3 regions of the Streptomyces sp. NPDC005494 genome follow, and region 1 is predicted to be linked to each of the others. Evidence: riboswitches for the same ligand, from Rfam matches in the RefSeq annotation. Region 1 holds a riboswitch; each other region holds the start of a gene.
The links. A riboswitch is a leader RNA that binds a small molecule or an ion and turns the genes downstream of it on or off. The one in region 1 is predicted to bind cyclic di-AMP.
Positions count from the first base shown of each region.

Region 2: linked by a shared signal. The riboswitch ahead of ACFYQ6_RS27710 (transglycosylase family protein) and the one ahead of ACFYQ6_RS06040 (LysM peptidoglycan-binding domain-containing M23 family metallopeptidase) in region 1 are both predicted to bind cyclic di-AMP.
Region 3: linked by a shared signal. The riboswitch ahead of ACFYQ6_RS20630 (M23 family metallopeptidase) and the one ahead of ACFYQ6_RS06040 (LysM peptidoglycan-binding domain-containing M23 family metallopeptidase) in region 1 are both predicted to bind cyclic di-AMP.

Region 1 covers NZ_JBIAJR010000002.1:3,473-8,161, reverse strand. Annotated here, with positions in the region: gene ACFYQ6_RS06045 (SGNH/GDSL hydrolase family protein) at 1-681, opposite strand, end outside; gene ACFYQ6_RS06040 (LysM peptidoglycan-binding domain-containing M23 family metallopeptidase) at 847-1,761, opposite strand; cyclic di-AMP (ydaO/yuaA leader) riboswitch at 1,766-1,954, opposite strand; gene ACFYQ6_RS06035 (tyrosine-protein phosphatase) at 2,357-3,181, shown strand; gene ACFYQ6_RS06030 (DUF6126 family protein) at 3,214-3,384, opposite strand; gene ACFYQ6_RS06025 (XRE family transcriptional regulator) at 3,470-4,084, opposite strand; gene ACFYQ6_RS06020 (aspartate aminotransferase family protein) at 4,145-4,689, opposite strand, start outside.
Region 2 covers NZ_JBIAJR010000010.1:283,931-288,619, reverse strand. Annotated here, with positions in the region: gene eno (phosphopyruvate hydratase) at 1-1,234, opposite strand, end outside; gene ACFYQ6_RS27710 (transglycosylase family protein) at 1,728-2,414, opposite strand; cyclic di-AMP (ydaO/yuaA leader) riboswitch at 2,415-2,586, opposite strand; gene ACFYQ6_RS27705 (transglycosylase family protein) at 2,878-3,879, opposite strand; gene ACFYQ6_RS27700 (cytochrome P450) at 3,985-4,689, opposite strand, start outside.
Region 3 covers NZ_JBIAJR010000006.1:431,549-436,237, forward strand. Annotated here, with positions in the region: gene ACFYQ6_RS20620 (MerR family transcriptional regulator) at 1-747, shown strand; gene ACFYQ6_RS20625 (PP2C family protein-serine/threonine phosphatase) at 879-2,036, shown strand; cyclic di-AMP (ydaO/yuaA leader) riboswitch at 2,269-2,421, shown strand; gene ACFYQ6_RS20630 (M23 family metallopeptidase) at 2,433-3,470, shown strand; gene ACFYQ6_RS20635 (PrsW family intramembrane metalloprotease) at 3,700-4,689, opposite strand, start outside.

The DNA of each region.
Region 1 (4,689 bases):
CGGGGGCCACGCCTGGTCCGGGTCGGCCGGCACGTCGAGGCCGAGGACCTGGGCGGCGCGCAGCGCGACCCGGGTGTGTCCCTCGGGCGAGAGGTGCAGACGGTCGTTGTCCCAGGCGCGCCGGTCCTGCACGGACCGCAGGGACCACAGGTCCAGGACCGGGCAGTCGTAGCGGTCGGCGATGGACCGGACGTGCGCGGTGTACATGGCGATCTTGCCGCGCAGGTGCTTGAGCACCGGGATGTCGCGGGTGTCGAAGCCGGTGGTGACCATGACGGTGCCGACCGTCTGCGTCAGCTCGGCGACCGCGCGTTCGAAGCGTTCTGCCACGTCGTCCGGGTCGGAGCCGGGACGGAGGATGTCGTTTCCGCCCGCGCAGAAGCTCACCAGATCAGGTGCCAGCTCCTTGGCGCGGGGGACCTGTTCCTCGACTATCTGGTCGAGGAGGCGTCCGCGTACGGCGAGATTGGCGTACCGGAAGTTCCCGTGCGTGTCGTCCACAGGAGCGACCACCGCGTGCGGGACCGGGAGCCGGTCCGCGAGGAGGACCGCGAGCCGGTCCGCCCAGCCGACGAGCGCACCGTCCGGGCCAGGGTCCCCGACGCCTTCGGTGAAGCTGTCGCCAATCGCTGCGTACGACCCGATGATGCCTCGTTGGTTGTTTCTCGAATCGTCTGCCACAAGCGCTTATCCTGCACCTTCGAATGTGACCTACGCGACCGTAATAAGGGGTTGACGGGTGGTGAGAAAGACCACCCGGTCAGTTTTTGGTAAAGCCGGAATAAGAAGAGGGGCGGTGCGCCGTGGCGCACCGCCCCTCCTGCCTCGCCCTCAGGGCGCCGGGTCTCAGATGGAGACGCCGTGCGAACGCAGGTAGGCGATCGGGTCGACGTCCGAGCCGTAGCCCGGGCCGGTGCGGACCTCGAAGTGGAGGTGCGGACCGGTGGAGTTGCCGGTGGAACCGGAGAGACCGATCTGCTGGCCACCGGTGACGGTCTGGCCGGCCGAGACCTCCAGCGAGGACAGGTGGGCGTACTGCGAGTACATGCCGTCGCTGTGCTGGATGACGACCTCGTTGCCGTACGAGCCGCTCCAGCCCGCCGAGACCACGGTGCCCGGGCCGATGGACCGGACGCTGGTGCCGGACGCGGCCTGGAAGTCGGAACCGGTGTGGTAGCCACTGGACCAGCTGGCGCCCGAGGCGCGGTACTGGGTGGTGACGTTGGGGTTCTCGACCGGGGCGGCGTAGCCGGAGGTGTTGCCCTCCGACGCGGCGGACTCGGTGGAGGTCGTGGTCGCCGTCTTCTCCGCCGGAGCGGCAGCCTTCTCGGCAGGGGCGGCCGCCTTCTCGGCCGTCTCTGCCTTGGAGGGCGCGGCCTTGGAGGGCGCGGCCTCCGCGGAACCGGACGCCTTGGCTCCGAGAACCAGCTTCATGCCCGGCTGGATCAGGCTCGGGTTCCCGCCGACGACCTCGCGGTTGTCCTTGTAAAGCTTCTGCCAGCCGCCCTTGATCTTCTTCTCCGCCGCGATCTTCGCCAGGTAGTCGCCGGCGACGACGGAGTAGGTCTTCGGGGTGCTCTTGGCCGCGGCGGGCGCGCTCTGCGCGGCCGTCTTGGCGGCCGGTGCGGACTGCTCCGCCGCGTTGGCGCCGGTGGCGCCGATCAGCGGCAGGGCGAGAACGGCGCCGCCGGTCCCCACGGCGAGGATGCCGCGCGAGATCGGGCTGGTCCTGGTACGGCGGTGCTTACCCTTTGCGGGCATGGGGCATTCCTCTCCGGCGCCTGCGAGGTGAGCTGTCGGGTGCGGACTGGAGATGCCCGGCCGCGCGGTGCGCGACTTGACCCCGAGCCGGTTCCGGATCCCTCCGGCCGGCGGCTTACCTGGTTCCCCCGCTCCTGCCACACGTGTGTCGGTGCGGATTCCGGACGGCGGCAGGATTAGGCGTTCCATCCGGATTGACCGTGACCGTAAGCGAGCCGGGTCGCCGGGAACAAGCCACGGATTGCGCACCGGAATCGGCGCTTCAATTTCCGCGCGGAATTCCCGTCACCCTCCGTGGATTACGGATCTTGGCATTCCGCGCGGCGTCAGGAATACCCACCGGCGGCTCCGCCACACACCGTCACGGATATGATCCCGCTCACCCACCTCACACCATCTCCCGTACAAGCAGAGCATGTTCGACTAAATACACCAATACGGACATGTCATTGCTTTCACTGACCAACCCATACGACCGGTCACCCCATTTCACCGAGCCGCGCCCGAGACGATTGGCAGGTGCAGCCATGTCGTATCGTCGCGAGCGTGCCCCCGTCGGCGAGCGGCGCCGACGCCAGACACCACAGGAGCCCTTGTGACGCAGCTGCCAGAGGTCCCGCCGGCCGGCGCCGGGACGACGGACGTCGAGCTGACCGGTGTCCGCAACTTCCGTGACGTGGGCGGCCTCCCCACCGTCGACGGCGGCAGGGTCCGCTACGGGCGCCTCTACCGCAGCGGCCACCTCGCCCACGCCACCCCCGAGGACGCCGCCTTCCTCTCCGGGCTCGGCCTGCACACGGTCTTCGACTTCCGCAACGCGGCCGACCACAAGCTCGACGGCCATGACGTGGAGCTGCCGGGAGTCCGGAATGTCAGCATTCCCCTCTCCGACCCGGCCGACGGTGCGGAGTTCTGGCGACTGGTGCGCGACGGCAACATCCAGCAGCTGCGTTCGATCCTGGCCGACGGCAAGGGCACGGCGCGGATGGTCGCCTCGTACCGCGCGATCATCAAGGACCGCACCGCCGAGCACAGCCGTGTACTGCACGCGCTGGCCGAGGACAGTGTGCCCGCGTTGATGCACTGCGCCGCGGGCAAGGACCGGGCTGGGCTGTCCGTCGCGGTCTCGCTGCTGGCCGTCGGGGTCGAGAAGGAGGCCATCGAGGCCGACTACCTCAAGTCCAACGACGCTCACCGGCGCTACAAGGTGCGGCGGAGCGACACCTCGTCGGCAGGGATGTCGGACGAGGTGATGGAACTGCTCAATCCGCTCTTCGGCGCCCACCCGGACTATCTCGCGGCGGCGTTCGAGACCATCGAGGAGGTCTGGGGCGGCACGGACCGCTATCTCCTCGAAGGACTCAAGATCGACGCGGCCACCCGCGCGAAGCTGCGCGAGCGGCTCGTCGAGGACGCCTGAGGCCGGCGGTCAGCCTCCGGACGCCACAGCGGTCACTTGCCGGCCACGCTGAAGAGGAGGAAGAGGAAGGCCGCGACGACGTGGCCGGCCACCAGGTAGGCGAAGAGCCGGATGACGACGCCGCGAGGCATCCTCCGCTCGTGGGTGTCCGCGCTCTTCTGCCTGCGCGGGGTCAGCGGGTCGTAGTGCTCCGAATCGGACATGACGGTCCTCTCTTCCGGCCGCGGGGGCCGGGGTGACAAGGGGTCGGCAGGCTGGGGCGCGTGCCGGACCGGCGACGGTGCCGGATCAGAGACGGTGAGCCCCGCCGCCGAGGCACAGCTCCGCGGTGGGGCTCTGCAGCAGCGTGTGGACGAAGAGCAGCCGCGCCCCGCCGACGTCGAGCGCGGCGATCCTGTGCGGGGTGAGCGAGTCGAAGTGCGCGCTGTCACCCGGATCGAGGTCGTGCACGGTGTCCCCGAGCACGACGCGCAGCCTGCCGTCGAGGACGTACAGCCACTCCTCCCCGGGGTGCACACGCACGAGGTCGCCCTCGGTGCCGTACGGCACACGCACGCGCAGCGCCTGCATCGCCCGGCCCGAGCCTCCGGCCTGCCGGTAGAGCCAGCCGCCGTCGCCGCCAGGCGCGCCTTCGAGGGGACCGCCACGGACGATCGCGTCACGTTCGGGCGGCATCTCGCCCAGCAGCTCGGAGACGGTCGTACCGTAGACCCTGGCGAGTCCGAGCAGCATGGGCAGCGAGGGCTGCCTCCGGCCCGTTTCGAGCCGGGAGAGGTGGGCGGGCGAGAGTCCGGCCCGCCCGGCCGCGGCCTCCAAGGTCAGACCGCGGTTGCGGCGCAGGTCACGCAGGCGTGGCGCAACCCCTGGAAGCTCGTCGGCCACCCCTTCGTCAGAAGGATTCATGACTCCATTGGGCCAGGATCTTTCCTCTGAGGCAAGTTTATTGCCTCAGAGGCAAATCCCTCAGCGGTTGGCGACGGCCTGCTTCACCAGCGTCCTGCCGAAGTCCCACATCAGCCCGCCACCACTGTGCGCGTCGTCCATGACGGCAGTGAACGCGGTCACGAAGCGGTCGACCTCCGCCTCCCCGATGACCAGCGGCGGGATCAGCTTGATCACTTCCAGATGATCGCCGGAGACCTGGGTGAGGATGCGGTGCTTCTGGAGCAGCGGCACGACCACCATCTGCGCGAAGAGACCCTTGCGCGCCGCCTGGAGCATCGTCCAGCGGCTGCGGAGCTTGAGCGAGGAGGGACGGCCGAACTCGATCCCGATCATCAGCCCGCGGCCTCGTACCTCGTGCAGCAGCTCGTAGCGGCCGACGAGCGCGGAGAGCCGCTCGCGCAGCAGATCACCGGTGCGCCGGGCGTTCGCGACGGTCTCCTCCTGCTCCATCACCGCTAGGACGGCGAGCCCGGCCGCCATGGCCTGCGCGTTCGACCCGAAGCTGGCGGAGTGGACGAGGACCCGGTCCATGGAGGAGTAGACGCGCTTGAAGATCCAGTCCT
Region 2 (4,689 bases), on a different contig from region 1:
CGTCGTCGAGGATCTCCTCGATGCGCAGCAGCTGGTTGTACTTGGCGACGCGGTCCGAGCGGGCCGGGGCGCCGGTCTTGATCTGGCCGCAGTTCACGGCGACGGCGAGGTCGGCGATGGTGACGTCCTCGGTCTCACCGGAGCGGTGGGACATCATGCACTTGAAGCCGTTGCGCTGGGCCAGCTCGACGGCGTCCAGGGTCTCGGTCAGCGAACCGATCTGGTTGACCTTGACGAGCAGGGCGTTGGCCGAGCCCTCCTCGATGCCACGGGCGAGGCGCTCGGGGTTGGTGACGAACAGGTCGTCACCGACGATCTGCACCTTGGAGCCGAGCTTGTCGGTGATGACCTTCCAGCCGGCCCAGTCGTCCTCGTACAGCGGGTCCTCGATGGAGACCAGCGGGTACGCGGAGACGAGCTCCTCGTAGTACTCGGTCATCTCGGCGGCCGAGCGGGACTTGCCCTCGAACTCGTAGACGCCGTCCTTGTAGAACTCGGACGCGGCGACGTCGAGCGCGAGCGCGATGTCGCGGCCGGGGACGTAACCGGCCTCCTTGATGGCCTCGAGGATGAGGTCGAGGGCGGCGCGGTTGGACTCGAGGTTCGGGGCGAAGCCGCCCTCGTCGCCGAGACCGGTGGACAGGCCCTTGGTCTTCAGGACCTTCTTGAGCGTGTGGTAGATCTCCGCACCCCAGCGCAGGGCCTCGGAGAAGGACTCGGCGCCGATCGGCGCGATCATGAACTCCTGGATGTCCACGTTGGAGTCGGCGTGCGAGCCGCCGTTCAGGATGTTCATCATCGGAACGGGCAGCAGGTGCGCGTTCGGACCGCCGAGGTAGCGGAAGAGCGGGAGGTCGGACGCCTCGGACGCGGCGTGCGCCACGGCGAGCGAGACACCGAGGATGGCGTTGGCGCCGAGGGAGCCCTTGTTCTCGGTCGCGTCCAGGTCGAACATCGCCTGGTCGATGAGGCGCTGCTCGGTGGCGTCGTAACCGACGAGCTCCGGGCCGATCTGCTCGATCACGGCGAGGACGGCCTTTTCGACGCCCTTGCCCTGGTAGCGGTTGGGGTCACCGTCGCGAAGCTCAATGGCCTCGAACGCACCGGTGGAGGCGCCGGACGGAACAGCAGCACGTCCCGTGCTGCCGTCGTCGAGGCCAACCTCGACCTCGACCGTGGGGTTGCCCCGGGAGTCGAGGATTTCCCTGGCTACGACGACGTCGATGGACGGCACGAGGCATCTCCTTCTGGGATCTGACACTGGTTGTGCAGGGTCACTGTGGCCTTGCGGCACGAGCCTAACCGGCTCTGCCTGATCCGTCGGCCGTCCGCCCGTCCCCTGGGACGAAAAAGGACCCAAGGACCTGCATTACGGGCAAAGCTCCAGAATTTTACTGGCAAGTAACTACAACAGTTGAACGAAGGCGCGTCCCGCGGGCCCCGACGGCCGGGGCCGCCCGGCGGTGCCGCGTCCGGCCCCGAAGGGTCTCCGTGGACGGTTCCGAGGGGGTTGCGTGGACGGTTCCGCGGCGCCTGCGCGGCGCCGGACACGGCCCCGGCCCGGCGCGCAGGGGGGTGGGCGCGCCGGGCCGGGACTCCGGGGCAGGAGGAGGAACCCCGGACCACTCCGGATGGAACCTGTACCGCTTCGGTGGAACCCGTACCGCTTCAGGGCGCGGGACCCGGATCCACCTCAGGTGGGACCTGACCGTTTCAGGTGGTCCCGGCTACTTCAGGTGGAGCTGCTGACCCGGGAAGATCAGGTCGGCGTCGTCGACGATGTCGTCGTTCAGCTCGAACAGCTTCTCCCAGCCGCCCTTGACCTTCTTCGCGTCGGCGATCTTGCCGAGGGTGTCTCCGGCCTTCACCTTGTACTCGCCGTCACCCTTCTCGACCTTCTCGCCGGTCGGGGTCGTGACGGTCTTCTCGGCCTTCGGCTCCGTGCGCGTCTCGCTGCGCGAGGCGGGCTGCTCGGCCGTGCGCTCCGGCTGGGCCTTCTCGGCCGTGCCGGAGCCGGTGTCGACACCCGGGTCCACGCCGTCGTTCGTCAGGCCGCCGGCGCCGGCGCAGGCCCAGGCGCCCGGGCCCTGGAGGTCGAGGAGCTTCTCGGCCACGGCTATCTGCTGGTTCTTGGTGGCCAGGTCGGCACGGGCGGCGTACTGCGTACCGCCGGCGGCGGCCCAGCTGGACTGCGAGAACTGCAGACCGCCGTAGTAGCCGTTGCCGGTGTTGATGGACCAGTTGCCACCGGACTCGCACTGGGCGACGGCTTCCCAGGTCTGGACGGAGGCGGCCGAGGCGTTGGTGGCGCCCATCAGCGGCACGGCGACGGCGGCACCGGCGACACCGGCCAGGGTGGCGACACGGACGGCCTTGGACGGGCGACGGTGCTTGCCCTTGCTGGAAAGCAGCATGGTTCTCCTCACCGACGCCTACGAGGTGAGCTGTCGGGTTCGGGCCTGTGAGTTGCCCGGTCGCCCGCACTCGCGGACGACTTCACCCCGAGCCGTACCCGTACCCGTCTTCCGACGGCCGGGCCCGGCGCCTACCTGGGTCCCCCGCTCCTGCCTACGGCGCTTTACGCGTCGGTTCCCCTTCGGCCGACGGCAGGATTCGGCGTGACGGTCGAAGGTGCCCGCGGTGCGAGCGGCTCCGACCGTAAACACACCCAACCCCTACTTTCAAAGATGGACATAACGGCTAATCAGCACGTACTGGTGCGGGGCCGCGGATCGTTTGCGCAGGTCGGAGCCAATATGGACGGACCGGACGGACGGGGCGCCCCGATGACAGCAAAGAGACCCATGTCTCACTTACGCATAAGTGGACATAGGCCTCTGAACTACCCCTGATTCAGGGGCGTTTTCCCGCTTTGGATCAGTTGTCCGCCGAGGCCTTCGCCTGGGCATCCTGACCGTCCTTCGCATCCTGCGTGTCCTGGGTGTCCTCTGCCTCCGCCGTGAGGTCGAGGTCCAGACTCTGGCCGGGCAGGATCAGGTCCGGGTCGGAGCCCAGCTCGTCCTTGTTGGCCTCGTAGAGCGCGGGCCAGCCGCCCGGGAGCTCCTGCGCGTCGGCGATCGCCCAGAGGTTGTCGCCCGTACGGACGGTGTACGAGCCGTCCGCGTCCTGGCGCGCGTCCGCGTCGCCACGGGAGGCGTGCCGACCGGACTCACGCCCGTCCTCCAGGTCCGACTCCGCGCTCGACTCGGGCGCGGGCGTGCCACGGTGCTTACCGCCCTTCGCCGCGTCCCCCTTCGAGGTGCCGGCGGTCTCCGACTCCTCGGGCGACGGGGTGGCGGACGGCGAGGCGTCGGCACTCGCCGAGGAGTCGGCCCCGCCGGCCTCGTCCGTCCCGCCCTCGGACGTGTCCTCGGTCTTCCCTTCGGTGCCCTTGGCCGCGTCCGCCTGGGCCGAGGCCTTGGACGAGGGGGTCCCGGACAGGGACGGGCTCTCCGTGGACCCGTCGGACGGCTCGCCGCCCGGGTCGATGCCCGGCAGCGTCCCGTCCAGGGCGAGCCCGGAGATCACGGCGCAGCTGGGCCAGGCCTGCGGGCCCTTGTCGTCCAGCACCTTCTCCGCGACCGCTATCTGCTGCGAGCGGCTCGCGAGGTCGGCCCGGGGCGCGTAGGCGGTACCGCCGTAGGCCGACCAGGTGTCCTGCGAGAACTGCAGTCCGCCGTAGTAGCCGTTGCCGAGGTCGGCGCTCCACATACCGCCGCTCTCGCATTCCGCGACCCGGTCCCAGGTCGTGGCCTCGGCGGCTTGCGCGCCGCCCGCGCCCAGCAGCGGGATGGCGATGGCCGATCCGGTGACGCCTGCGGCGACGACGATGGCGGGTGCCTGGCGAGGGCGACGGTGTCTGCCGGTCGCGGAGCCCATGGGATTGCCTTCCGTGTGACTGACATGTGACGGGTGAGTCGAACGGTGAACCTAGCCCTACTCGAACGTGTGTCACAAGTCGATGCAGCGGAGATCACGTGAAAGTCACGGAGTTGACAGGCTGTCACTTTCTTCGCCGGAGCGCCCCGGCCGGAACTCCACGGGAAGCGTGCGCAGTCCACGCATGATGAGCCCGCCGCGCCACCGCAAATCGGCAGGTTCCGCAGCGAGCCGCAGGTCGGGGAGGCGGCGGAGCAGCGTCGCGAGAGCCACCTGACCCTCCAGCCGGGCCAGCGGCGCCCCCAGGCAGTAGTGGATGCCGTGTCCGTATCCGAGGTGCTGATTGTCACTCCGCGCGAGATCCAGCGTGTCAGGATCCTGGAAGCGCTCGGGGTCCCGGTCGGCGGCGGCCAGCACCACCAGGACGGGGTCCCCCGCCGCGATCTCCCGTCCGCCCAGCGTCACGGGTTCGGTGGCGTACCGCCACGTCGCGAGTTCCACCGGCCCGTCGTAACGCAGCAGCTCCTCGATGCCCGTGGCGAGCAGGTCCGTCTCCCCGGCGGCGAGCGACCGCTCCAGGCGTGCGCGCTGGGAGGGGTTGCGCAGCAGCGCGTAGGTGCCGTTGCCGATGAGGTTCACGGTCGTCTCGAAGCCGGCGAACAGGAGGATGAAGGCCATGGCGGCGGCCTCGTTCTCGGTGAGGTGCTCGCCGTGGTCGCTCGCCCGGATCAGCCCGGAGATCAGGTCGTCACCGGGATTCTCCCTCTTGCGGTGGATCAGTTCGGCGAGATAGCCACGCATCTTCTTGAC
Region 3 (4,689 bases), on a different contig from region 1:
ATGGAGTGGTCCATCCAGGAAATCGCCCGGCAGGCCGGCACCACGAGCCGGACGCTCCGGCACTACGGGGACCTCGGCCTCCTGACGCCGAGCCGTACGGGCGCCAACGGCTACCGCTATTACGACCAGGAGGCCCTGGTCAGGCTCCAGCGCATCCTGCTGCTGCGGGAGCTGGGACTCTCGCTGCCCGCGATCAAGGACGTACTGGAGGGGCAACGGGACACCTCGGCGGCGCTGCGGTCCCATCTGCGGCTGCTGGAGCAGGAGCGGGAGCGCATCGGGCGGCAGATCGCCTCGGTGCGGACCACTCTCCACAGGACCGAGGAAGGGGAAGGGCTCATGGCCGAGGAAGTGTTCGACGGCTTCGATCACACGGTGTACGAACAGGAGGTCACCGAGCGCTGGGGCCGCGAGGCGTACCAGCGCGGCGACCGGTGGTGGAAAGGACTGGGCCCGGACGGGCGCGCGCGTTTCCAGGAGGAGCACGAGTGGATCGCCCGGGACTACGGCGAGGCCAGGGCGGCCGGTCTCGACGCGGGCTGCGACGAGGCGCAGGACATCGCGCGCCGGCACTGCGAGTGGCTCGCGGTGACCATGGAACCCACCCGTTCGTATGTAACCGGCATCGCCGAGATGTACGTCGCCGATCCGCGCTTCGCGAGGAACTACGATCGGTACGGGGACGGAACAGCCGTCTTCGTACGGGATGCACTGACGATCTACGCGCGGCACCGGCTCACCGGCTGACCTCCGGGGGCGGGCCCCGGCGCGCTCCTCCCTTCGGCCGATGACGGGTCGCGGTTCGGCGCGGCTCCGGCGAGCCTGGGTGGGGCGCGGTACCGTCCGCAGCCGTGGACGGACCGGGCAGGAGCACACAGGTGGGGAAGCGGGACGGACGGCGAACGAGCGCTGCCGGGAACGCCCGTGCCCGGCGCTTCGTGCGCGCGCTGCCCGCCCTGATGATCGGTGTCGGCGTGGTCTTCGACCTGTTGACGCCGACCGAGGTGTCCGCCGTACCGCTCTTCGCGGCGGCCCCGCTGATCGCCGCCCCGTTCTTCTCGCTGGCCTCGACCGTGCGCACCGCGGTGGCCGCGGTCCTCGTCGTACTCGCCATCCGGATCTCGGACGGCCTGCTCTTCAAGGTCGTACCGCTCACCGACCTGCTCACCCTGCTGACGGTGTCCGTACTCGCTCTCGTCATCAACGGCGTCGTGCGGCGTGGGAACGAGCAGCTGGCCTCGGCCCGGGTCATCGCGGAGACCGCGATGCGCGCCGTGCTCCCCACGCCCGAGTCACGGATCGGCGGGTTGCAGGTCGCGGCGCGCTACGAGCCGGCCCAGGCCGACGAGTTCGTCGGCGGTGATCTGTTCGCCGTGACGGACACGCCCTACGGGGTGCGGCTGGTGCTCGGGGACGTACGGGGCAAGGGACTGGACGCGGTGGCGGCGGTCGCCGTCGTGATCGGGGCGTTCCGGGAGGCCGCCGAGCAGGAGCGTTCGATCGAGGGGGTGGTCCAGCGGCTGGAGCGGGCGCTGGCGCGGGAGGGCTCACGGCGCGGCGGGTTCGACTCCGTGGAGGGCTTCGTCACCGCCGTGCTCGCCGAGATCCCGGCCGGCTCGGAGACCCTGCGAGTCGTCAACCGCGGGCACCCCGAGCCGCTGGTCCTGCAACCGGACGGGGCGGTCGACGCGCTGGCGCCGACCGTGCCGGCCCTGCCGCTGGGCATGGGGCTGGGTGCCTGGCCGGACCGTGCGGACGAGTGGCCGCTGCCGGCGGGGGCGACGTTCCTCGCGTTCACGGACGGCCTGTCGGAGGCGCGGGACGCGCACGGTGTGTTCTACGACCCGGAGGCACGGCTGCGTGGCCGGATCTTTCCGGGGCCGGAGGAGCTGCTGTCCGCACTCACCGACGACGTGCGTCTGCACACCGGGGGCCGGTCGACGGACGACCTGGCGCTGCTCGCGGTCGGCAGGCCGTCCCGGGGTCAGCCGGAGCGGCGGACGACCGTGAAGATCGTGGGGCGGGACAGTGAATGACGGACAGCGACCGTCCGTAATCGCGGGGCACCTCTCCGATAACATTTGACACACCATCAGAAACTGACAGCGTGTCGTGGGCCGCTCAACTCGCCCGTTTGAGCCCGTTTGACCCCTGAAAGTCCAGGCCAAGGCCGTGAACGATCTGCCGGAACAGCTTGGAATCGGACCCGGGTGTCTATTAACGTTCGATAACGCAGCGCGGTTGTACCTGTCGTCGCAAGAGGCGGCACCGTGCGCAGCGCCGAATTCCGCAAGGGAACCGGGGAACCACCTACATGGGGTGAATCGGGCACCTGTGTCTCGTGAGAGACGAAGGGGCCCGTAGGAGACCTTCCTGCTCCGAACCCGTCAGCTAACCCGGTAGGCGAGAAGGAAGGAAAGGAGTGCGCCCACGTGGCGTCGAATCAGCCTGCCCCCGAGGCCCCGTCACCCTTCAGGACCGACAGCCTCGGTACCGAGGACAGGACTTGGGAGGAATGGAACCCCACCGAGGAGTCCATCCGTCCCGTACGCGGTCGGCACCGTGTAGCCAAGCAGCGCGGTCTCGCCCGTAGCTCCACCGTCCTCGGCGTCGGCGTCATCGCGGCCGTCGGAGCGGGTGGCATGGCCACCGCGCAGAGCAAGCCGCCGGTCTCCATCTCCCTTCCCGATTCCATCGCGGACAATCTCCCCGACGCCAAGTCCCTTCCCGGCGTGGGCGCGTTCATGTCCGGCGACTCCGACGCGGACCAGCAGACGGTCGCCTCCTCCCCCCTCACCTCCGCCGGCATCACGGCAGCCGAGGCCGAGCAGGGAACCACCGACGCCGGCGAGGCGCTGCGCGCCCGCATCCTCCAGCAGGCCGAGCAGCAGCAGGCCGGAGCCGATGCCGAGGCCAGGGCCGCCGAGGAGACGGCGGCAGCCGAGGCAGCCGCGGCCCAGGCGGCGAAGCAGCAGACCGTGGCCGAGGCCGAGGCCGCCGCGAAGAAGAAGGCGGCGGAAGAGGCGGCGAAGAAGAAGGCGGAGGCCGAGCGCCTCGCCAAGCTCGCCGCCAGCTACGCCGTCCCGACCTCCTCGTACTACATCAGCTCGAGCTTCGGTCAGGCCGGTTCGATGTGGTCCTCCGGCTACCACACCGGGCTGGACTTCGCGGCCCCGACCGGTACGCCGGTCAAGGCGGTCCACAGCGGCACGGTGAAGTCCGCCGGCTACTCCGGTTCGTACGGCTACCGCACGGTCCTGGAGCTGGAGGACGGCACCGAGGTCTGGTACTGCCACCAGTCCTCGATGGACGTGACCGCGGGTCAGAAGGTCACCACCGGCCAGACCATCGGCCGCGTCGGGGCGACGGGCAATGTGACCGGCGCGCACCTGCACCTGGAGATCCACACCGCTGACGGCACGGGCATCGACCCGATGGCCTGGCTGCGCGGTAAGGGCCTCACGATCTGAACCCGCGCGCCGTCACGCGGCGCACCGGACCCCGGCGGCCCTGACGCACAACCCCCCGACGTCAGGGCCGCCGGTTCGGCGTTTCCCGGCTGTGTGTCCCGGTCGTTCATGCCGTCGGACCCTGTGTGTCCCGGTCGTTCATGCCGTCGGACCGTGTGTGTGCTCGTTCGTTTGTGCCGTCGGGTTCGTGCGGGCCCTCGCTGAGCTCACGCTCGCAGTCCTGACGGGCTCACGACGGCGGGGGAGCGCGGTGGCCGGCACCGTCCTCCAGGTAGGGGTTGTAGCCGCCGTAGTGGCGATGCGGCGCCGGCGGCTGCTGCGCCGCGACGGTCCCGTGGGAGAACTGACGGGGGAACGGCTGCGGAGCGGCCGGCCTGGACGGCCGTACCCGGCCCGTCGCGTGGGCGGCGTACGTCAGGGCGGGGCCCGCGACGGCCCGGCGCTGCCACAGGTGGTGCAGCAGCTCCTGCTCGCGGAGTGCGAACTCCGGCCCCGCGCCGTCGTGGCGGGCCCTTCGGCGGAGCATGGCCAGGGACGTCGCGAACGACTCGTACTCGGCGACGGCACGGGCCGCGGCCCTGCCCCGGTTCCGGTCGGGGTGGCTGTGCCAGTGCCTGGCCATGTCGCGGGCCATACCCCGCGCCCGCATCGAGGCGAGCGCGAGCGGCTCGGCGGGGGCGAGCCAGCCGGCCGCCGCGTACACCGGAAGCTCGGTCGACAGGGTGCGCAGCTCCCGCTGGCGCGACCAGATGGCCAGCCAGGTCACCAGAGCGAAGCACGGGACCATGAACGCGCCGTACACCGCGTAGAAGCCGTACGGGCCGAACGTCGACGAGCCGTTCCACACGGCGTGCATGCCCATGGCGAGGACGAGTCCCAGCAAGGGCGCCACGATCCGGCGTACGCGGTGCCGCGCGCCCCCTAGGGCCGCGATGCCGAGTCCGATGCCGGAAAGCACCGTGAACAGGGGGTGCGCGAACGGCGACATGACCACGCGCACGAAGAACGTCCCCGCCGTCACGGAGGCGAGGCCCGTGGTGCCGAGCTGCTGATCCTCACCGAAGGCGTTGCCCAGGTAGAGGATGTTCTCGGTGAAGGCGAAACCGGTCGCGGTGAATCCCGCCACCACGATGCCGTCGACGATCCCGCCGAACTCCCGTCTGCGGAACAGGAAGATCAGCAGGACGGCCGCGGCCTTCGCGCTCTCCTCCACGACCGG